Regions from separate parts of the Pseudarthrobacter cremeus genome, predicted to be linked through region 3. Evidence: predicted binding sites of a transcription regulator. Region 3 holds the regulator's gene; each other region holds the start of a gene.
What was found. Region 3 encodes HrcA, which represses chaperone genes, less so after heat shock. Its sites were predicted from a motif close to TTNGCACTCGNNNNNNNCGAGTGCNAA; they were not measured.

Region 1: ACS5PJ_RS09460 (FmdB family zinc ribbon protein) is a predicted target of HrcA. The motif match lies at 3,026-3,052, and genes of this name have one in related genera.
Region 2: groL (chaperonin GroEL) is a predicted target of HrcA. The motif match lies at 2,863-2,889, and genes of this name have one in related genera.

What each region holds. Positions count from the first base shown of each region.
Region 1 is NZ_JBPZHC010000004.1:194,545-201,890, forward strand. It holds gene ACS5PJ_RS09440 (hypothetical protein) at 1-679, opposite strand, end outside; gene ACS5PJ_RS09445 (GNAT family N-acetyltransferase) at 785-1,402, opposite strand; gene galU (UTP--glucose-1-phosphate uridylyltransferase GalU) at 1,408-2,313, opposite strand; gene ACS5PJ_RS09455 (5-formyltetrahydrofolate cyclo-ligase) at 2,362-2,982, shown strand; gene ACS5PJ_RS09460 (FmdB family zinc ribbon protein) at 3,116-3,379, shown strand; gene cpaB (Flp pilus assembly protein CpaB) at 3,492-4,235, shown strand; gene ACS5PJ_RS09470 (AAA family ATPase) at 4,344-7,346, opposite strand, start outside.
Region 2 is NZ_JBPZHC010000005.1:321,138-328,483, forward strand. It holds gene ACS5PJ_RS11780 (ABC transporter substrate-binding protein) at 1-952, shown strand, start outside; gene groL (chaperonin GroEL) at 1,054-2,682, opposite strand; gene ACS5PJ_RS11790 (ABC transporter substrate-binding protein) at 2,975-4,258, opposite strand; gene ACS5PJ_RS11795 (cold-shock protein) at 4,255-4,461, opposite strand; gene ACS5PJ_RS11800 (LytR C-terminal domain-containing protein) at 4,634-5,266, opposite strand; gene ACS5PJ_RS11805 (DUF3263 domain-containing protein) at 5,318-5,647, opposite strand; gene ACS5PJ_RS11810 (uracil-DNA glycosylase) at 5,762-6,532, shown strand; gene ACS5PJ_RS11815 (siderophore-interacting protein) at 6,547-7,346, shown strand, end outside.
Region 3 is NZ_JBPZHC010000001.1:364,129-371,474, reverse strand. It holds gene hemW (radical SAM family heme chaperone HemW) at 1-1,174, shown strand, start outside; gene ACS5PJ_RS01620 (DUF4870 domain-containing protein) at 1,268-1,687, opposite strand; gene ACS5PJ_RS01615 (DUF3097 domain-containing protein) at 1,814-2,671, opposite strand; gene hrcA (heat-inducible transcriptional repressor HrcA) at 2,885-3,898, shown strand; gene dnaJ (molecular chaperone DnaJ) at 3,975-5,102, shown strand; gene ACS5PJ_RS01600 (16S rRNA (uracil(1498)-N(3))-methyltransferase) at 5,105-5,893, shown strand; gene ACS5PJ_RS01595 (GerMN domain-containing protein) at 5,880-6,833, opposite strand; gene ACS5PJ_RS01590 (PhoH family protein) at 7,208-7,346, shown strand, end outside.

The DNA of each region.
Region 1 (7,346 bases), on a different contig from region 3:
TCTGGGGTGCGGCCGTGGCGCTTGTGTCACCGGCTGCGACCGCCACGGCAAGAGCAGCTGCGCGAAGCTCTACCGCCGTCAACGGCTTCGGAGCCGGTTGGTGTGCCTCTGCGTCGAAAAGCCGGCTCTCCCGCTGTACCGCAGCCGGGCCCTGGACTGCGGCGGCCGGTGAGGCGGGACCCTGACGGCGCTGGGGAGCACTCATGGCCGCACGAAATGCGGCATTCAGCCTGGCCTTGCGGTCCCGAACAGCCAAAAACCGCAGGAGGACCAGGGCTGAAACTGTGATCGCGACGCAGGAGAGCGGAAGTATGGCCGAACCGAGTCCAAAGATCAGGAGAAGGCCGGAAACGAATGCAGTCAACAGCGCAGCGACGGCGACGAGCGCAATGCCTGTTCTGCCATAGCGGATCCGGAACTCACCCGGCTTCGCATTGCCGGACGGTTCCGTTGCCGTTTCGGGGGTCTTCCTGATCTCCATGGCGTTCTCCTGCTGGGCGGTGACGTTGAGTACCTTCCCGGCTCGCGGGTCCGATTCAAAGGCTGGCACTTCCGCCAGGTAGTCGGCAGCGGCCTGGACCGGCTGCCGGCGGGTACGAAGGATGTACGGTGCGACCCACACAATCCAGAGCACGACGGCAACCACAAGGATCACTGAGCTGCTGAGGGGAAAGTCCACATTTAAAACCGTATGAGCATTACGTAGGCCGCTCCCGCATTAGCCCCGGTGTGTCGCCAGTAACGTGGTAAATGAATGGAGATATGTCCGCAGCAGCCCGTGGTCTCAGGTCCGGGACGCAAGCCACCGGGTCAGCAGGCCTTCCGGAACTTCCTCCGCCGTCAGGGCAAACGACCGGTGGTCGGCCCACTCACCGTTGATATGAAGATAACGCGGCCGATATCCCTCGTCGCGGAAACCGAGTTTCTCCACAACCCGCAGGCTGGGGCCGTTCTCGGGACGGATGTTGATCTCCATCCGGTGGAGACCGAGGGCCTGGAAGCAATGGTCCGTGGCCATCGCCACGGCCGTTGGCGCGATGCCATGGCCTGCCCGCCCCTGGTCAACCCAGTAACCCAGCGTTGCCATCATGGCCGAGCCCCAAACAATCGAGGACACCGTCAGCTGGCCCACGATGACCGGTGCAGCCAAGGTAGGTGTACGTTCTGTGATGAGGAAGGGCAGGGCAGTCCCTTGCGCTGCCTGGGCCTTCAGGGACCGCACCATTTGCCGGTAATCGGGCAGGCCGCCGCCGGGTATCGGATTCGAGGCCTCCCAGGGCGCCAGCCATTCGTTGTTGCGCGCCCGCACCTGCGTCCATTCCTTTTTATCCCGGTACCGGATGGGGCGCAGGAACAGGTCGCCGCACTCCAGCGTTACCGGCCAGATGGGTCCGGGACGCACGGCAGTTACTTAGTGAGGCCGGCGGTGAAGCCCGGCAGCCACTCCCGCAGTCCGGGGCCGAGGTCATCGCTGTCAATGGCGAGCTGGACGCAGGCCTTGAGGTAGCTGAGTTTGTCACCGGTATCGTACCGGCGGCCTCGGAAGACCACACCGTAGACGCCGTAGCCTTCACCGTCGCCGGCGGCGAGTTCCTGCAGCGCGTCGGTCAGCTGGATCTCTCCGCCGCGGCCTGGGCCGGTCCGTTCCAGGACATCGAAAACGGCCGGGTGCAGCACATAACGGCCAATGACCGCAAGGTTCGACGGCGCCTCGTCCACCTCGGGCTTTTCGACTAGTTTGTTGATCCTGACGTAATCTTCGCCGTCGATCTGCTCGACGTCGGCACAGCCATAGGCGCTGATCTGGGCGGGCTCCACCTCGATCAGGGCGACCACGGATCCGCCGGTCTTGGCCTGGACTTCGATCATGGTGCTCAGGAGCTCGTCCCGGGCGTCGATGAGGTCGTCGCCGAGAAGCACTGCAAAAGGTTCCTGGCCGACGTGCTGCCTGGCGCGGAGTACCGCATGGCCGAGGCCATGGGGATCGCCCTGGCGAACGTAGTGGATATCGCCGAGGTTGCTGGCTGCCTGGATGGACTCGAGCTTTGCCGTGTCCCCCTTGGCGGACAGCGTGTCCTCCAGCGAGGGAACGCGGTCGAAGTGGTCCTCAAGGGCACGCTTGTTGCGGCCCGTGATCATCAGGATGTCGTTCAGGCCGACTTTGACGGCCTCTTCGACGACGTACTGGATAGCAGGCTTGTCCACCACCGGAAGCATTTCCTTGGGCATCGCCTTCGTCGCAGGCAGGAACCTGGTGCCAAGTCCGGCGGCAGGAATAACGGCCTTGCGTACTGTCTGCTGAGTGGTAGTCACTGGACTAATCTAGCGTCAGGGGCCATTCATTCAGTAATTAGGAGCGGTATGTCCGAGGGCAGCAACGTAACCAAGGAAGCCATCCGCGCACGCCATCGCGAGCGCCGGGCCGCCATGGACCCGGGCCAACGCGACGAGGCGGGCACCGCCCTCGCCGTCCACGGCTCTGTATGGGCGGCAACGCTCACGGAGGGTAAGCCGTCGACGTTCTGCGCCTACCTGGGCGTTGTCCCGGAGCCGCCAACGTTGTCATTGCTGCAGGCGCTCCACCAGCAGGGCCACAGCGTTCTACTGCCGGTCTGCGAGCCGGCAAGGCGACTCAGTTGGGCGAACTGGACGCCCGCCGTCGAGTTTGTCCGCAGCCGTTTCGCGCCGGTCCTGGAACCCGCGGGTCCGCGCCACAGCCTGGACGTCATGGGCTCGGTGTCCGCGCTCTTCATTCCCGCAACGGCGGTGGACCGAAGCGGCAACCGGATAGGCCAGGGCGGAGGTTACTACGACGTCCTGCTGGCCGCCCTGGCCGCTGAAGGGCTGGAAATCCCGAGGGCAGCCATCGTCTTCGATTCAGAACTGTTGCCGGCCGGAAGCATTCCCGCGGAGGGCTTTGACCAGCGGGTTCCGGCTGCCCTGACCCCGTCAGGATTTGTTCGCCTGGCTCCGCTCTCCTGACATAGCGGTTGCCTTCGGGAAGCCCACGACGGGGATGCTAGAATTAGCAGTCAGGCCCTGCGACTGCTAATGATCGGTTGATTCCGCTCCACGCAGCACGGGACCTCTCGTTTGTCCAAGAGGAGGATCACCAGTGCCCACATATGCGTACGCCTGCAAGGATTGCGGCCATGCCTTCGATATTTTCCAGTCCTTCACGGACAGCACCCTGACGTCCTGCCCTGAGTGCCAGGGAGCGTTGCGCAAGAAGTTCAACAGTGTAGGCGTGGTGTTCAAGGGCTCCGGTTTCTACCGCACGGACTCCCGGGATGCCAAGGGAAGCACCGTTTCTGCCGCACCCGCTGCTCCGGCCGCGCCCGCAGCTGCACCGGCACCCGCCGCCGCTGCCGCGAGCTGACAGCCCGCGTTCCTGCTCTTCACCATGCAGCGTTCGACCCCGGCAGCCCCGTTGTCCACATAGGAACCCTTGCGTCTGTTGGGCTTAGTCCTGCCTACGTAGCGTGGTTTCCATGCCAGTTACCCTCTTCCATCGAAGCCGCGGATCAGCCCCGCACGGGCGCCAGCCCCCGCGCCAGCCCCGGCGCCCGACGCCGTCGATCCGGGCAGGCCGTCAGCGTGGCCATCGGCTCTCCTCCTGGCTAAGCCGGAACCGGCGTCTGGCTATCGCTCTCCTGCTCTGCCTTGCCGCCGGAATAACCGTCCACCAGCTCACTCCCCCGCCTGCAGATACCGTGACCGCCCTCGCCGCAGCACGTGATCTTCCCGCGGGCACGGCGCTGGCAGCCGCCGATCTGGTGGCAACGCCGATCCCCGAGCGCCTGTTGACAGCCGGGTCCCTCGCCGAAAGCACCCAGGCGACCGGCAAACAGCTTGCAGCCCCGTTGCGTAAGGGCCAGCTGCTGGCCGACTCGCAGCTGCTGGGGCCGGGACTCCTGGCGGGAACTCCCCCGGGCTCCGCCGCCGTGCCCCTGCGGATGGCGGACCCGTCCTCCATCCAGCTGCTATCCCCGGGACAGTTGATCAACGTGGTGCTGACCGGCTCCAATAATTACGACCAACAATCCCCTCCCGAGGTACTGGCCTCGGCCATTCCGGTCCTGTGGACATCGGGTCATGGCGGGAAAACGGGGGAATGGCTCGGCACCGGCGAAACTGAAGGGCTGATTGTGGTGGCTGCTTCGCCGGAGCAGTCCGCCCGCCTGGCGGGCGCCTCAACCCACGGAAAACTGTTCTTCGTGCTGGTGGGGCCTTGAGATGCGGCCGCATCAACGGTGTGCCGTCGCCCAGCTGGGCCTTTGGCGGGCTGGCCTTTAGCCGGCTGGGCCTTTAGCCGGCTGGGCTTTGGCCAGCTGGGCCGGCGCTCAGCCCCAGTGCGGCGGCTTGTTTTCCTTCAACCACTCATCGTGATCGTTGTCCGGGGCATCGCCCCAGCGCCTCGGGTCATCCTCGGCAGCCTTGTTCGGCAGGATGCCCGCGGCACCCGCTTGCTGCGGACCCGGCGCAGCCTCCTGCTCCGGGAGCTCCGGCTCCTCATCCCGCTGGTCGGCCTGACCTGCGTTCTGTGGGTTCACAACAACCGCCTCCTTGCTGTCCGGGCCTCCAGCCCGGTACTCGTTCCTGTTCCTAGCCGTCTGGCTTACCGTGTCTTCGGGTCCAGCGGTCCCCAGCGCCTGCGGGTCCACGTCCTCGTCGAAGAAACCGGCTGCTGCCGTCCGTCCGGGCAGCAGAACGTTCTCAAGCCCCAGGTAGGCGCCGATCCTGTCGGCGCATGCGGACGGGTCCGTGAAGACTTCGATGGTCCACAGCGGCATATACCGCCACCCCAGCCGTTCCAGGAGCTGGGGGCGGAGGCGGCTCCGCTCGCGGACGCTCATGGTCCGATACTCCTCTGTACCATCCGATTCGATCGCCACCGGCCGCGGGATGTCAGCGTCGTCCTGGCCCATGGTGCTCAGCGGGTCTGCCGCCGCCACCACATCGATAACGCCGTCGTACTGGTGCCAAACGCGTGCACCCCGGGCCCGCAGCCGGTCGCCCAGGTCCGCAACAAGCGGGTCTGCGCCGAGCGCCTGCTCGCTGGCCGCCGCCCGGGAGGCCGGCGTTCCGAGATCGGTCTTGCCGGCAATCTCCCGGTTCAGGAGCTCATAGAAATCAACGGCACCGTGAGAGAGTCGGGTGTGATCCAGGTCTTCAGGCTGGAAGCAGGTCAGAACGTGGAGGGAGCGCCGGGCCCGTGTCATGGCCAGCGCAAATTTCTCCCGCCCACCCTCGGCAGAGAGCGGGCCGAAGTTGTGCAGGGCACGGCCGTGCGGGGTGCGTCCGAAGCCGGGGGAAAAAATCACGTGGTCGCGGACCAGACCCTGAGCCCGTTCGAGGTCAACCACCCTGAACGATTCAGGTCCTGCACTGAAGAAACTTGCCAGATTCGGGTGGTTCGGCAGCTGAAGCCGGATGGCCTCACCGATCCGGGCAGCATGCCGCAGGCTGGCTGTGACCACGGCCAGCGAGGTGCGGGAACGCATCCGCGCGTGCTCAAAGACAAGCTGCACAACCTTGTTGACCTCGGCCACCACGGATTCGACGCCTTCATGGTCAGCGCTGGGCAGGCCTGTCCCGTCGGGCAGGTATTCCACCAGCAGGGCACGGTCCAGCCCCGTGGCCGACTGCCCTTCCGGGAGGCGGCGGAGGCCGCCGTCGTAATGGTTCTTGCTGAGCTGCAGGACCAGGTCCTCGTCCACGGCGCGGTAGACGAAATTGAGCCGCCAGACGGGCAGCACCGAAGCAAGGGCCGAGAAGGCGCTCTCGACGCGCTGGTGGGCCGGTTCTCCGGCCGCAAGGCGCTCTACGCCCACCGTGAAGGTCCGGGGGCTGGCAATCTTGGCGTCACCGAAGGCGATGACCTGTTTTGCGCGGGCGATGGAGGGCAGTACGGCCTGCAGGGACGTAGCCTCGGCATCCAGGATGACCACTGCATCGAAGCGCTGTTCCGCCGGCAGCAGCCCTGTCATGAGGTAAGGGCTCACGGACCATACCGGAACCAGTTTGGGGACAAGCTCCGGAGCCTGGGCAGTCAACGCGGCGAGCGTAACCCTGCCGTCCTTGAGCAGGCTCCGCAGTAACTGGGCCTGGCGCGGGTGTTCGGCCAGGGCAGCCTGCCACCGCCCGGCGAGGTCCCAGCGAAGGCGTGCCGCGCCGCTGGCAATGTGGGCGTTGTCCGCAAGGCGGTATTCGGCCTCCAGTTGCCGGAGGGCATCGCCGTCGGACATGGCCAGGTAGTCGTCGCCGCTGATCATGGCTTCCAGCGCCGACTGCCACCAGGCAAGCTCAAGTTCAGCAGCCACGGACCCGGCGGGAACCTCACGGTCAGCAAGATCAGCGAGGAGTTCCCCCAACCCGTGCTCACGCATATTCTCCACCAGGAGCGTGCGCTCAGGGAGGGTCTTCAGGGTGTGGGTGTCTGCCACCAGCCGCTCAAGCCGCTCCATGAGGTCCTCATACCGGGCGGTTGCCAGCGACCCGCCTGCCGCGGTGTGCCGAAGGGCGTCACCCAGCTGGCTCAGCTCGCGGTCCAGCGACCGGTGCATCGCGTTCAATTCAGCCAGGCCCGAAGGAACAGCAGGGTGGCGCTGGGAGGTGGCGTAGCCGGACCAGAGGGCACGCTGCTCCTGGACCAGCACCAGGGAGCTGTGGAGGTCCGCGATGTGCACGCCCGGGCGGACGTACTCCTTGGCTACCCGGCGCAGCCGGGAGCGCTGCATGGAGGCCATATCCACGTTCCGCTCCCGCCGCCACGCAGAGGATGCCGTGGCCGAAATGAGGTCGTGGACCGGCCTGTCGAAGATGTCCGGCGTGAACTTGTCAAGGCTTTCGCGGACGGCCATCAGGAGTTCAAGCTGCTCGCCCCACTCGGCGAAGGAGGTCCCCAGCCGGATCTCCGCGTGTTCGGCCACGCTGTTCATCTTCTCGCGCAGGGCCGGCAGGTTCTTCGCGACCGAGCGGGACAGCTCCTGGGCCTCCTCGGTCTCCTTCCGGGTGAGGAGCCTGGCTCCGTGCCACGGGCTGGTGGTGGACGCCCGGCTGAAGCTGCCAAGCTCGGCGGCACGTTTGAGCCGGCCAGCGAGTTCATTGCGGTCACGGATGCTGTCCAGGACACTTCGCTTGAGCCGCACCGTGGTGGCGGGCGAAGGATGGATGGAGGTCAGCTCAGCCAGTGACTGCATGGCCTGGTAGGGCGAGCATCCCCAGCGCTGGCGGACGTTGTGCAGCGAAGCCACGTGGTCCACGAGGGCGTGGCGGTGCTCTGTGAGGGTCTTGTGGAGGTTGCCCAGCTGCGGTTCGAGGGATTTCTCGTTCCGCACGATGGC
Region 2 (7,346 bases), on a different contig from region 3:
GCCCGGGATCAACACAGCCAAACTGGACAAGGAATCCCTGGCCTCGGGCCAGTATGACGGCGCCCAGTACGGTTTGAGCACCGGCAAGAACGCCTACGTCATCATGGCGAACACCAAGGTGTTCGAGTCGGCCAAGGTCCCGGTTCCGGACGACACCACGTGGACCTGGGACGACTTTACGGAGACGGCAAGCAAGCTCAGCGCGGCCGGGGACGGCAAGAGCTACGGGGCGGCGTACGGCAGCAACGAGGCCGACCTCATTATCTGGCTCAGGCAGCACGGCGAGAACCTGTACTCACAGGATGGAAAGCTCGGCTTCGACACCGCCACCGCCGCCTCCTTCTGGGAGCGGCTGAAGGAACAGCGCGATTCCAAGGCCAGCCCGCCCGCCACGGTTGCTACAGAGGACTCGGGAGCCGGCCTGGAGGAAAGCCTGTTCGGCACCAACCGGGTGGGCATGGCGTGGTGGTGGACCAATCAGCTCGGCTCACTGGAAACCACCACCGGCAGCGGCATCAAGATGCTCCGCGCACCCAGTATTGACGGCAAGTCCTCGGACAACGGAATGTACTACAAGCCCACCATGTTCTGGTCGGCATCCTCACGGTCCAAGAACCCCGAGGCAGCCGCCACGTTCATCAACTACCTGGCCAACAGCCCGGCAGCCGGCGCCATCCTCATGACAGACCGCGGCGTGCCTGCCAACTCCGAAATAGTTGAGAAGATCACCCCTGAGCTCAAGCCGGCGGACACCACTGTAGTGGCGTTCCTCAAGGACATCGCCCCGGATATCGCCGACGCTCCGCCGGTTCCGCCGGTAGGGGCAGGAAGCGTCCAGAACGTTATCAAGCGCTTCACCGACGAAGTCCTCTACGACAGGCTTACTCCCCAGGCTGCAGCGGAGGCCTTCAAGAAAGAAGTCGAGGGAATGCTCGCCACTGCCCGCAAGTAACGCAGCCGAACTTCAGGACAGAGTATGCGGGCACACAAAAACGCGGCCCCCTCAGCGAGGGGGCCGCGTTTTGTGTGCGGAAGGGATTCCGGCAATGGGGGCTAGAAGCCGCCCATGCCGCCCATCTCGTCGCCGCCACCCATGGCCGGAGCGTTCTTCTCCGGCTTGTCGGCCACTACGGCCTCGGTGGTGAGGAACAGTCCGGCAATGGACGCCGCGTTCTGCAGGGCAGAGCGGGTCACCTTGACGGGGTCGTTGATGCCGGCAGCCAGCAGGTCGACGTACTCGCCGGTTGCTGCGTTCAGGCCGTGGCCTGCAGGCAGGCCGCGGACCTTGTCGACGACAACGCCCGGCTCGAGGCCGGCGTTGAAGGCGATCTGCTTCAGCGGAGCGTCGATGGCAACGCGGACGATGTTCGCACCGGTTGCCTCGTCGCCCGTGAGGTTCAGGTTAGCGAACGCCTTGGCGCCGGCCTGGATGAGTGCAACGCCACCACCGGCGACGATGCCCTCTTCAACGGCAGCCTTCGCGTTGCGGACAGCGTCCTCAATGCGGTGCTTGCGTTCCTTGAGCTCAACCTCGGTTGCGGCACCGGCCTTGATGACTGCAACGCCGCCGGCCAGCTTGGCCAGGCGCTCCTGCAGCTTCTCGCGGTCGTAGTCCGAATCGGAGTTCTCGATCTCGGCGCGGATCTGGGAAACGCGGCCGGCGATCTGGTCGGCGTCGCCGGCACCTTCAACGATGGTGGTCTCGTCCTTGGTGACAACGACCTTGCGGGCGCGTCCCAGGAGTTCGAGTCCGGCGGTCTCCAGCTTGAGTCCGACTTCCTCGGCGATGACCTGGCCACCGGTGAGGACTGCGATATCTGCGAGCTGGGCCTTGCGGCGGTCGCCGAAGCCCGGAGCCTTGACGGCAACGGACTTGAAGGTGCCGCGGATCTTGTTGACGATCAGGGTGGCCAGGGCCTCGCCCTCGATGTCCTCGGCAATGATCAGCAGCGGCTTGGACGACTGCATGACCTTTTCCAGGACAGCAACCAGTTCCTTGACGTTGGAGATCTTGGAGTTGACGATCAGGATGTATGGATCCTCAAGGACCGTTTCCTGGCGCTCAGCGTCGGTGACGAAGTAAGCGGAGATGTAACCCTTGTCGAAGCGCATGCCCTCGGTGAGCTCAAGCTCCAGGCCGAAGGTGTTGGACTCCTCGACGGTGATGACGCCTTCCTTGCCCACCTTGTCCAGGGCTTCGGCGATCAGGGCGCCGATTTCATCGTCACCGGCGGAGATGGAGGCCGTGGCCGCGATCTCTTCCTTGGTTTCGATTTCCTTGGCGGAGGCGAGCAGCTCAACCGTGACGGCTTCGACAGCCTTCTCGATGCCACGCTTGAGGGACAGCGGGTCAGCACCTGCGGCAACGTTGCGCAGGCCTTCCTTGACGAGGGCCTGTGCCAGCACGGTGGCCGTGGTGGTACCGTCGCCGGCGACGTCGTCCGTCTTCTTGGCAACTTCCTTGACCAGCTCGGCGCCGATCTTTTCGTAAGGATCGTCCAGCTCGATCTCCTTGGCGATGGATACACCATCGTTGGTGATCGTGGGGGCGCCCCACTTCTTCTCGAGGACGACGTTGCGTCCACGCGGGCCGAGGGTGACCTTGACGGCGTCGGCGAGGATGTTCAGGCCCCGCTCAAGACCGCGGCGTGCCTCTTCATCAAATGCAATGATCTTGGCCATAACGGCAGTAGTCCTTTCGGGACAGTCGTTAAGAATGAACCTCACTGCAGTGCCCGCGACGGACGATCCTTCACCGGCGGCCTCTGTATGCCCCGGCTGGGGATCTCACTCCAGCTTGGTATTTCTTTCGCTCCACGACCTTAGCGAAGCCTCGTTTTCGGCTTTAAACCGGACGATGCTTTAGCAGTCGGTACGTAAGAGTGCTAACACAATAATTAGCACTCCATAGGTAAGAGTGCAAGCGAACATCGTGGTAAGACACTCATCCGGGGGGCGGTTTCGCCGCGGGCGATCAGCCCGCAGTCCGCCCTGCCGCCTCACGCCCGCTGAGCGAGGCCCTGTTGTCTGAGCCGTAGGTGAACACCATGAAGTTGGCCGTGGTGATGTCACCGTGGGCATCGAAGGCAACCGGGCCCGATTCGCCGTCGTAATTTATGGCGGCGCCGGTCTTCAGCACGCCAAAGCAGTCAGCAAATGACAGGCACGGTTTGACCGCCTGGGCGGCAGTCTGGCCGCCCGCGGTACCGCTGGACACCGCGATCAGGTTGGCTGCGATGGAGCGTCCGGAGTCGTCTTGGGCAGCGGCGGAAGCCAGGACGGCCAGGTTCACGGCGTCGTAGGTCTCCGCTGTGAAGGAAAGGTCCTTCAATGCCGGATTAACTGCCACCAGCCGCGCCTGGAAGTCCGCCGAGGGAAAGACACCGGGCACCACTGCCCGGGCACCGTCGAGTGCCTTGGACCCCAGCCCCGAACCGTACTGGGCGAAGGCGCCGTCGCTGAGGACGAGTTTCTTACCGGACAGCCCTGCATTGTTGAGCTCGGCGAGGGCCCCCTGGGCATCGTCCCTGGCGATCAGCACCACGGAGTCAGGTTTGGCGGCCTGGGCCGCCAAGGCTGCTTTCCGGGCGTCGCCGGGCTTGAATTCCGCTGTGGCAACGGTGTCCAGGCCGGCGTTCTTTGCAGCAGTTGCCACCGCCGCCGCCACATCCTTGCCGTAGGCGCTGTCCTGATGGACCACGGCCACGCTCTTGGCGCCGCCGTCCTTGGCGAGCTTCACCAGCACGGAAGCCTGGGCAACGTCCGCTGCAGCAGTCCGGAAGTAGTAACCGCCGCTCTTATAGCCGCTAAGGCCTGCCGCGGAGTTCGCCGGCGAGATCAGTGTGATCCGGGCTTTGGACAGGACGTCGATGGCGGCGGGAGCATGGCTCGAGTCCGCCGGTCCGATCACCACGTCAGCCTTTGCAGTCACCAGCTCCGCGGCCTGGGCGGCGGAGTCACTGCCTGCCTGAGCGGGAAGGAGCTCAACCGGCCTGCCCTTGTGACCGCCGGCAGCGTTGATTTCCTTCACGGCCAGTGTCGCGGCGGCGAGCTGGGAATCATTGAGGAAACCCTGATCCCCTGTGCTGTCCAGGATCAGCCCGATGCGCAGCGTCCCATCACCTGACGCTTCGGCGGCATCCAGCCGGGCATTGCCCGCTGTGCCCGAGCAGCCAGCCAGCGCCAGCAGGACGGCGCCGCCGGCCACTGCGCGGAACGCGGCAACACGGGAGGCTGAGGTGAAAATTGCCGGCTTCACTCTGCAGGCCGGACGTTTTCTGCCTGGGGGCCCTTCTCGCCTTCGCCGATTTCGAGCTCGACACGCTGTCCCTCATCGAGCGCGCGGTAACCCTCACCCTCGATGGCGGACCAGTGCACAAAGACGTCGTCCCCGGATCCGTCCACGGTGATGAAGCCATAGCCTTTTTCGGCGTTGAACCACTTGACGGTTCCCAATGCCATGATGTCCACTCTTTCCGTAGTGCCGACGGTCCACGCCGCTGTGTGCCGCGAGTTACGGACCAAGGCCTGAAATCACTCTAGCCACAAGCCTTCCGGAAGGCCGAGGCACACGGCCGGGACGAAGCCCAAACGTTATTGGAGCCCCAGGGGGATCCAGGCCAACCCGGCAGTCCTACCGGTAGTCAGGTCCGAGGACAACCACCAGCGGGACCTGGAAGTCGGAGCTTTGGACCACCGTGGGGATGCTCAGTAGGGTGGAGATTGCCTCGGCGTTGGCCTTCTGGCCGGCACCTGAATAGAAGACCGCAGAAGTCGGCTGCGGGGCTCCTCCCCAGTTGCCCACCTGCCCGAGCGTCCAGCCGTCGGCCTGGACCAGAGAGCTGATGCGCCCGGCGAGTCCGGCAGTTCCGGCGGCGTTGTAAATTGCAACGCCCTTGGTTTTGTCCAAACGAGCGGCCGACGGCGTGGCAGTGGGTGTAGCGCTCGGCTCGGCCTTGGCGCCCGCGGCCACCGGGCTTTCTGAGGGCTGCGCGCCCGGGGAGGCCCCGGTGGTGGCCAGCGCTGCTGCGCTTGCCTCCGGTGATGCAGTGGATTCAAGGCTGGTGGACGTCTGGCTCCCGGCCTGGGTGATTCCGAGTTTGGGAAGGATCAGAAAAGCAACCAGGCCGATGGCCAATGCAACGACCCCGACTGCAAGGACCGGCCAGAGTTTGCGCCGTGCGGGCGCCGAGGCCGTACGGTGGACACCCTGGCGCGTGGCGGTCTCCGGGACCTTGTCGAATTCATCCCGAGCGTATTTGGTCATGGTGGTGAGACATCCTTGTTGATTGCTGCTGATGGCTCAGCACCTACGTGGTCAGGCGTCGGAACCCAGGCGGCGTGCAGTGCGTGCCCGCTGACGCGACGTACGTAGTCTACGCAATCTCTTGACCAGCATGGGGTCATGGGCCAGCGCAGCCTCGGTGTCGATGAGGGCATTGAGCAGCTGGTAGTAGTGTGTCGCGGACAGATCGAACAGCTCCCTGATGGCCTGTTCCTTGGCGCCGGCGTACTTCCACCACTGGCGTTCCAGGGCGAGCATCTGCTGGTCACGCTCGCTCAGGGAGGAGTCACGCAGCGTGAAATCCGCCAGCAGTGAGGCCCGTTCCTCCGGCTCCGGCAGGTGCTCCCGAGCAGGTTCCGCCACGGCACTCCCCTTCGCTGGTTACGTAAAATGTCTGACCCCCATGCTACGGCGCGAATAACACCATTGTCATTTCCACCGCCGTGCCCTGGCCCGTGTCCCTGCGAGAATGGGAGCGTGTTTGATTCTGACGCTTTATTCGAACTGGAGCCGGACCCGGCAGACGCCCCCGGCTTCGCGGCGATGGCCGCACTGCCGCTTCCGGAACTGATGGCCGCGGACTGGGCGGAAGCGCTGGCTGACGTTGAGCCCCAGCTCCGCGGCGTCCTCACCTTCCTCGCAGCGGAGGTTGCCGCCGGGCACCGCGTGCTCCCCTCGCCGTCGAACGTTCTGCGCGCCTTTCGCCAACCCCTGGCCGGCGTGAAAGTCCTGGTGGTGGGCCAGGACCCCTACCCGACGCCGGGCCATGCGGTCGGTCTGTCGTTCGCGGTCGACGCGAGGACCCGCCCCATTCCCCGGAGCCTGGCGAACATCTACCGCGAACTGGAGGCCGATCTCGGAATTCCGGCCCGCGTCCACGGCGATCTCTCCACCTGGGCGGACCAGGGTGTTCTCCTGCTGAACCGCGTCATGAGCGTCCGTGCCGGCAGCGCCGGATCCCACCGGGGCAAGGGCTGGGAGGCCATCACGACGGCGGCCGTCACCGCGGTTGCGAACCGGCGCACACCCGACGGCGGCAGGCCTCCGCTCGTCGCGGTGCTGTGGGGAAAGGATGCGGAAAGTGTCCGGCCGCTCCTGAGCGGTGCAGCCGTTGTGTCCAGCGCCCACCCCAGCCCCTTGTCGGCGTCGCGCGGTTTTTTCGGCTCCCGGCCGTTCAGCAAAATCAACGGCCTCCTGCAGGAACAGGGTTGCCCGGGCGTAATCTGGGAGCTCCCCCAGGCCGCTTAGCTTAGGGTTGCCTTATGAGCACAGTCCCCGCAGCCACGAGCGCCTCCAGGAAGTCCCGCCCCCAGATCGACCTCACGGTGATCCGACGCGAACAACTCTCACCGCACATGGTGCGGATCATCGCCGGCGGCGACGGCTTTGCGGATTTCGTCAACAACAGCTTCGTGGACCGCTACATCAAGATCGTTTTTCCGCAGCCGGGTGTGGACTACGTGCAGCCGCTGAACCTGTGGACCATCCGCGAAACCATGCCCCGGGCCCAGTGGCCGTACACGCGCACGTACACGGTCCGGTGGGTCGACGCTGAGGCCCGGGAACTGGCCATCGACTTCGTGATCCACGGCGACGAAGGACTGGCCGGGCCATGGGCGGATGCCGCGCAGCCGGGGGACGCGATCACCTTCACGGGTCCGGGCGGGGCCTACAACCCCTCGCCCGACGCCGACTGGTACCTTTTCGCCGGCGATGAGGCCGCTCTGCCTGCCATTGCGGCCGCCCTCGAAACGCTTCCGCCTGACGCGAGGGGACTGGCGTTCCTTGAGGTGGACAGCGACGCCGACATCCAGCCGATCGCAGCACCCCCGGGAATCCAGGTCAGTTGGCTCCGCCGCAACGGCGTACCGGCCGGAGAGAGCGACCTCCTGGTTGCTGCGGTCGCCGATGCACAGTGGCCGGACGGGCGGGTGGACGTCTTTGCCCACGGCGAGCGCGGCTACATGAAGGCCCTGCGGGACGTGCTGTTTGTTCAGCGCGGCCTGGAACGGAGCCAGGTTTCCCTGTCGGGTTACTGGGCGAAGGGCCGGGTTGAGGACGA
Region 3 (7,346 bases):
CCAGGCAACGGACGGTGCGGCGGAGCGGGCCTTCGGGCTGTACGTGCACATTCCGTTTTGTGCTGTGCGCTGCGGGTACTGCGACTTCAACACCTATACGGCCACCGAACTCGGCGGCGGGGCTTCCCAGGATGCCTACGCTTCCACCGCCGTGTCGGAGGTGGACTTCGCGGCGACCGTCCTGCGGGAGTCGAAGCTGCCGGACAGGCCGTTGAGCACCGTTTTCTTCGGCGGCGGGACCCCCACACTCCTCCCTGCTGAGGACCTTGCGCAGATCCTGAGTGCCGCCGTCGGGCATTGGGGCCTGGAACCGGGCGCCGAGGTCACCACTGAAGCGAACCCGGACTCAGTCACCCCCGAATCTTTGGCTGTCCTTAAGGAAGCCGGTTTCACCAGGGTCTCCTTCGGCATGCAGTCCGCCGTTCCCCACGTCCTGAAAGTCCTGGACCGCACGCACACGCCCAGCCGTGTTCCCCAAGTGGTGCAGTGGGCGCGCGACGCCGGCCTGGCCGTCAGCCTGGACCTTATCTACGGAACGCCGGGGGAGTCCCTGGCCGATTGGCGCTACTCCCTGGAGACTGCGCTGTCCTACGAACCGGACCACATCAGCGCCTACGCGCTGATAGTGGAAGACGGTACGAAGCTTGCCGCCCAGATCCGCCGGGGCGAAGTCCCCGGAATCGACGACGACGACCACGCCGACAAGTACGAACTCGCCGACGAGCTCATCACGGCGGCCGGGCTGGGCTGGTACGAGGTCAGCAACTGGGCGCGTACTCCGGAACAGGCGTGCAGGCACAACCTGGCGTACTGGCGCGGGGATGACTGGTGGGGAATCGGGCCCGGCGCCCACTCCCACGTGGGCGGCGTGCGGTGGTGGAACGTCAAGCACCCCACTGCCTACGCCGGAAGGCTGGCCCAAGGGCTCTCACCGGCCGCCGGACGGGAAACCCTGGACGCAGAAACCCGTGAGGTGGAGCGGGTCATGCTCGAGGCCCGGCTCGTGTCCGGGTTGGCTGTCTCAACACTGGGGGAGCCGGGCCGTCACGCGATGGCCGGGCTCATCGCCGATGGCCTGGTGGAGGCGCCGGCGGCCTTCCGCGGAAAGCTGGTGCTGACCCTCAAGGGCCGCCTGCTGGCCGACGCCGTGGTGCGGCGGATCCTGCCGGACTGAACCCCGCCACAGCAACGCGGGGTCACTTCCGGCCCGATATCCTCGCTGGATTGGGCCGGGAGTGACCCCGCGTTGGTTGAGTGTGGCTGGGTACTACTTGATCCAGCGCAGGTTGTACTGGTAGCGGTGGGGCTGGCCCTTGTTGACGTGGATGCCGGCGGCGACCGAGTAGCAGGTCAGGGCGATCCAGATCAGGGTGGCGATGACCGCAAAAATGTTTCCTACCACCGGTATGAAGACCAGGAGGTTTGCCACGAGTGCCGCAATGGTGGGCGGAAGGCTGAAATTCAAGGCCTCTTTGGACTCCTGAGCCGTGAACGGGCCGCGCTCACGGAAGATCAGGAATATCAGGAGCGACGGAACGCAGCCGAGGATTCCGCCGAAGTGGGCCAGCGTAGCCCACTGACGGTCCTCGCTGGCCGTAAGGGGCAATGCATTTGCGGGAACGCCCTGGTACTCGGAACGGCCTTGGTGGCTTTGGTCGTCCCGGTGCCCGCGTGCGTTTTGTGCCACTGTTTCTTCCTTCGAGAGTGCAATAGTGCTTGGTGGAGAATGCCGGCATGAAGAAACAACAGCCTCCGCAGTACCAAGAATACTGGCTTGTTGGACAAAAGCCCCGCTGCCGCCCGCAGACCGAACCTAAGGCACCGTCAGGAAGTCGATGACTTCCTCCACCCGGCCCAGGAGCGATGCTTCCAGGTCCGCGTAGCTGTGGACCGCGCCCAGCAGCTTCTGCCAGCCGAGCCCGATGTCCTCCTTGGTGGAGTGGGGCCAGCCGAACGCCGCCAGAATGCCCGTCTTCCAGTCCTGCCCCCGGGGCACCACAGGCCACTGGGCAATACCCAGCACGGAGGGCCGGATCGCCTGCCACACGTCAACGTAGGGATGCCCGACGATCAGGACGTTGCCCGAGGCTCCCGGTGAAGCCATGACCCCCGCCGCGATCCGCGACTCTTTTGAGTCAGCCACCAGGTGGTCCACCAGGACCCCCAGCCGCCTGCCGGGACCGGGCTGGAACGCGGCCACCGCACCCGCGAGGTCATCGATCCCATGCAACGGTTCGACGACGATGCCTTCCACGCGCAAGTCATCGCCCCAGACCTTTTCGATGAGTTCGGCGTCGTGCTTTCCCTCCACCCAGATCCTGCTCGCCTTTGCCACCTGGGCACGCTGTCCGGCCACGCGGACTGAACCGGAGGCCGTCCGTCCGGCCGCAGCAGTGGAGGCGGTGGCGGCCTGCCGGGGAGCGGGGGGCATCAGCCGGATGGGCTGCCCCTCCAGGAGGAAACCAAAGCCAAGCTTGAAGGACCGGGACTTGCCACGCCGGTCTTCAAGGGCCACCAGGTGCATGCCGCCGGATTTCTCCACCCTGGTCACAGCGCCTACCCAGCCCGACTGTGCGTCCTCGAGGACCATTCCCCGTTCTGCAGGAACCTCGGGGAGTTCACTCCTGACGGGCGCTTTGATTTCCTGCGGACCCCAACTCTGGTACTGCATCGATTCACTCCGCCTTGCGCTAGATGACCCGCCCGGAGTTTCGCCCGGAGCGGTACCAATGCTAACAACGGGGAGAGTCATATTAGACTGTTAGCACTTAGGCATGTCGAGTGCTAACGCTGGCTGGTCCGTCCTGACCGCCCCGTCCGTCTGGACCACGGGGATGCCGGTGGCCCGGCCAGGCAGGCTGTGACCCGTAGATGGAGGTGGAGTGTGAGCGAGCCGCGCAAACTTGAAGTACTGCGTGCCATCGTGGAGGACTACGTTCACTCCCGTGAGCCGGTGGGGTCCAAAGCCCTGGTGGAACGCCATCACCTTGGCGTCTCCAGCGCCACAATCCGCAACGACATGGCGGCGCTGGAAGACGAAGGCCTGATCACAGCGCCGCATACCAGCGCGGGCCGGATTCCCACCGACAAGGGCTACCGGCTGTTCGTCGACCAGATTTCCGCGGTCAAACCGCTTTCCGCGGCAGAGCGCCGCGCTATCCAGTCGTTGCTGGAAGGCTCAGATGACCTGGATGACGTCCTGGAGCGGACGGTCAGGCTGCTGTCCCAGCTGACCAACCAGGTGGCCGTGGTCCAGTACCCGCACCTGAGCCGCGCCACTATCCGCCACATCGAGTTCGTCCTCCTTGCGCCACGACGGGTCCTCGTGGTCCTGATTGCCAACACCGGCAAAGTGGAGCAACGGGTGACCGACGTCGGCCAGGACCTGGGCGAGGACGCCATCGCCAACCTGCGGACGCACTTCCTCGGGTCGCTGTCGGGCACGCCGCTGAGCCTCCTGACGCAGTCCCTGGCGGCAGTGGTTTCGTCGGTAAGCCCCGGCCAGCGGGCAGCCGCGCAGGCGCTGGCGCAGGGGCTGGAAACACTCGCCCACAGCAGCCGGGAAGACCGGATGGTCATGGCGGGTACCGCGAACCTCGCCAGGTCCAACGTGGACTTCCCGTTGAGTATCGGCCCTGTGCTTGAGGCCCTGGAAGAACAAGTGGTGATGCTCAGGCTTCTGAGCGAAATGGCACAGGATCCCCGTGGCGTAACCGTGAGCATCGGACGCGAGAACCCCTACGTTGGCCTTGCCGAAGCATCCGTGGTGGCCACGGGCTACGGGCCGGACAGTACCGCGAAGATCGGTGTACTGGGTCCCACCCGGATGGACTATCCCACCACCATGGCCGCCGTCAGGGCAGTAGCCCGTTACCTTTCAAGAATTCTGGGTCCGTAAAAGCCGTTCGGTCCAGCACCAGAAGCAGTGCAGGCAGCCCGGCTGCCTGGAGTACAACAAGGAAGAGATACGAACTTTGAGCAGCCACTACGACGTCCTCGGGGTCTCGCCGGAAGCCACCGGAGAAGAGATCAAGAAGGCCTACCGCAAGCTGGCCCGCACACTTCACCCGGATGTCAATCCCGGGGACGATGCGTCGGACCGCTTCAAGGCCGTGACCCACGCCTACGAGGTGCTTTCGGATCCCCAGAAGCGCCGGATCTATGACACCACCGGCAACGAAAACGGAACGGACAACGGATTCGGCGGCGGCGGATACGCCGGACAGGGCTTCGCGTTCCAGGACATCTTCGATACCTTCTTTGGCGCCGGAGGGTCCGCGGGCCCCGCTTCCCGGGTCCGCCGCGGCCAGGATGCGCTCATCAGCGTCCGGATCGAACTCCGGGATGCCGTGTTCGGGGTCAACAAGAAACTCGAAGTTGACACAGCCGTCACGTGCCCCACCTGCAACGGCTCGTGCTGCCGTGAGGGCAGCCACCCTGAACGCTGCGATATCTGCGGCGGCAGCGGCCAGGTCCAGCGCGCCGTCCGCTCCATCCTCGGCCAGGTCATGACGGCGGCTCCGTGTGGCAGCTGCGAAGGCTTCGGAACCGTCATCAAGGATCCCTGCAATGAGTGCAACGGCCAGGGCCGCATCCGCAGCCGCCGGTCACTCACCATCAAGGTGCCCGCCGGTGTGGCCACGGGCACCCGCATCCAGCTCTCGGGCCAGGGCGAAGCAGGCCCGGCCGGCGGACCCGCCGGAGACCTGTACGTCGAAATCCGCGTCAACAACGATGCCACCTACGCCCGCGACGGCGACGACCTCCACGCCACGCTGAATATCCCGATGACGGCCGCTGCCCTGGGCACTGAGCTGTCACTGGAAACCTTCGACGGGCTTCAGGAGATCGACGTGAAGGCGGGGACGCAGTCCGGCGAGATCATCACGCTCCGCGGCCTGGGAGTGACCCACCTGCGCGGGTACGGCCGCGGCGACCTCATGGTCCACCTCCAGGTGGAGACGCCGGCGAAGCTGGATGCCGCGCAGGAGGACCTCCTTCGTCAGCTGGCGAAGCTGCGCGGAGAACAGTTCACCGAGGGCAAGCTCGCCGTCAGCGGCGGTGTGTTCGCCAAGCTGCGGGACCGGTTCGGTAACCTGTAGCGGTGAGCAACCCCGTCTTCTTCAGCGGTCCCGGGGCGCTGGACCATATGACGCCCGGCGCCCTGTTTGTCCTTGACGGTCCTGAAGCGCGCCATGCCGTGGCCGTGAAGCGGCTTTCGCCGGGGGAGCCGGTGGACATCGCCGACGGCGCCGGGAAACGGCTGACCGGAAGAGTCGTTTCGGCGTCTCCTGCTGAACTCACCGTCGAATGCGGCGCGCTGGCCGTGGAGGAGCAGCCCGGTACCAGGCTGGTGCTGGTCCAGGCGCTGGCCAAGGGGGACCGCGATGAACTGGCCATTGAAACGGCCACGGAACTGGGGATAGACGCCGTGATCCCCTGGCAGTCGGAACGTTCCATTGTGCGCTGGAAAGGTGAGCGTGCTGCCAAGGCCCATGGCAAATGGCAGTCGGTGGTTACCGCCGCGGCCAAACAGGCCCGGCGTGCCTGGATCCCTGAGGTGCGTGCCGCCGTCGAGACGCCCGGCCTTGCTGCCGCCGTTGCTGCCGCGGACCTGGCAGTGATCCTCCACGAAGACGCGGTGCGGCCGTTCCGCTCAGTCCTGGAAACGTGGCAGACGCGGCAGCCGGAGCCCGGGGCCGGTGCGCTGGAAATCCTGCTGATTGTGGGCCCGGAGGGCGGCATCAGCCCGCGCGAAGTCACCAGGCTCTGCGACGCCGGCGCCGTGACGGCTTTGCTGGGGCATCACGTCCTGAGGTCCTCCACGGCCGGTCCTGCCGCCGTGGTCCTGGCGAGCGATGTCCTGGGGCGCTGGAGCGCTACCCGACTCTGAAGGTCCGGGTATCCACGTTCAGCTGCTGGCCGGTTCCGGCGTCCACCTGCGCGACACGGAGCTCATACTTGCCGGTGGACAGACTCAGGGCGAGGGTGAAGAGTCCGGAGTGGGCCGCTTCGGTTCCGGCCGTGGTCTCCCCGGTCAGGTAAGGCGTTTTGTCCCCGTTTCCTTCCACCCGCAGGATCTGCCAGGCAAGCTTGCCTCCCGCAAGGGTGCTTCGGCCGGTGATCTTAACACTGCCACCCGCCATATCCGTCCCTTCCTGCGGGTCGATGATCCACACGGGAGCCACCAGCCCGGCGGCACGCGACATCGGGTCGCCCAGCTGGACGTGGTCAAACGCCACGTAGTCCGTATGACCGTCCACAAGTACCCGGACCTGGATCTGCTGGCCGGAGTCGATCAGGCCGGAGCTGGCCGCTGCTGCCGTAGCTGTGTAGACCAGCTGCTGTACGGCGCGGACAGCCATGTCGGCGTCGAGATTGCTGTTGAACGCATCCTCGGAGAGGTCAACCGTGATCACATTCTTGCCCGAAATTGACGATGCCAGCTTTTCCGGGTTTTGCCACGGCGTGAAGTAATCCGGGTCCAGCGGCTTCTCAGACATCATGGCCCGCAGGGCGCGCGTCACAGGATTATCCTGGTCCGGCACGTCGCGGAACTCGCGGTAAAGGAAGACGCTGCCGTTGCTGCGGCCAATCCAGTAGACGGGCGCCTTGTTCGAGGACTGAGTGGTCTCCAGCGGTGCGCTGGTGGACGGGACGCCAGGCGAGCCCGTTGCCGCGGCAGTGGAATTTCCCGGCAGGGTGGCTTCCGGGCCAGGCTCCGCAATGCAGCCGGTGAGCAGCAGGACAGCGGGAAACAGGCCCAGGATTACCCGCAGACGGAACCGCCGAAGGGCAGGTGCCGCACGGAGGGGCGTCGTTTTTTCCGGCACTCTGGTGACCCTGTCCTTCCTGGTTCCGAACAATGAGGCATGCGCTTCCCGAGCCGGTCCCCGGACGGCTTGGATTCCCAGCATTGCATGGCGGACCATCCCAAAAGAGCCCAATTACGTCCCCGATGCCCAACTGCAACGGGAACGATATGAGCCCGATATGAAGTTGATACCTAATGACGGGCCGGCACGTCCGAATCGCTGGTGGGGCACTCCCGCCAGGACACATCCCCGGCGCCACCGGTCAGTGGCTGCTGGCGTAAGATAGAGGGAGTCCGCTGGCTCCTGCGTACCTGGCAAACAGGCCACGCACACAGGAGCTGTCGGCAGGTAAATTCGAACTGGAGGGGACCACGGGCCTGCGGGCCAGCACCATGACTGAATCAGCGAACGGAAAGCGCCGGCTCAATACCGACCGCGCCGCCGGAGAATTCCCCCACTCACTTCCCGGTGTCCGGACGGAGGTGGTTCTCTTTGACAACTCCGATCAGATGGTCCAATCGCTCGGCAGCC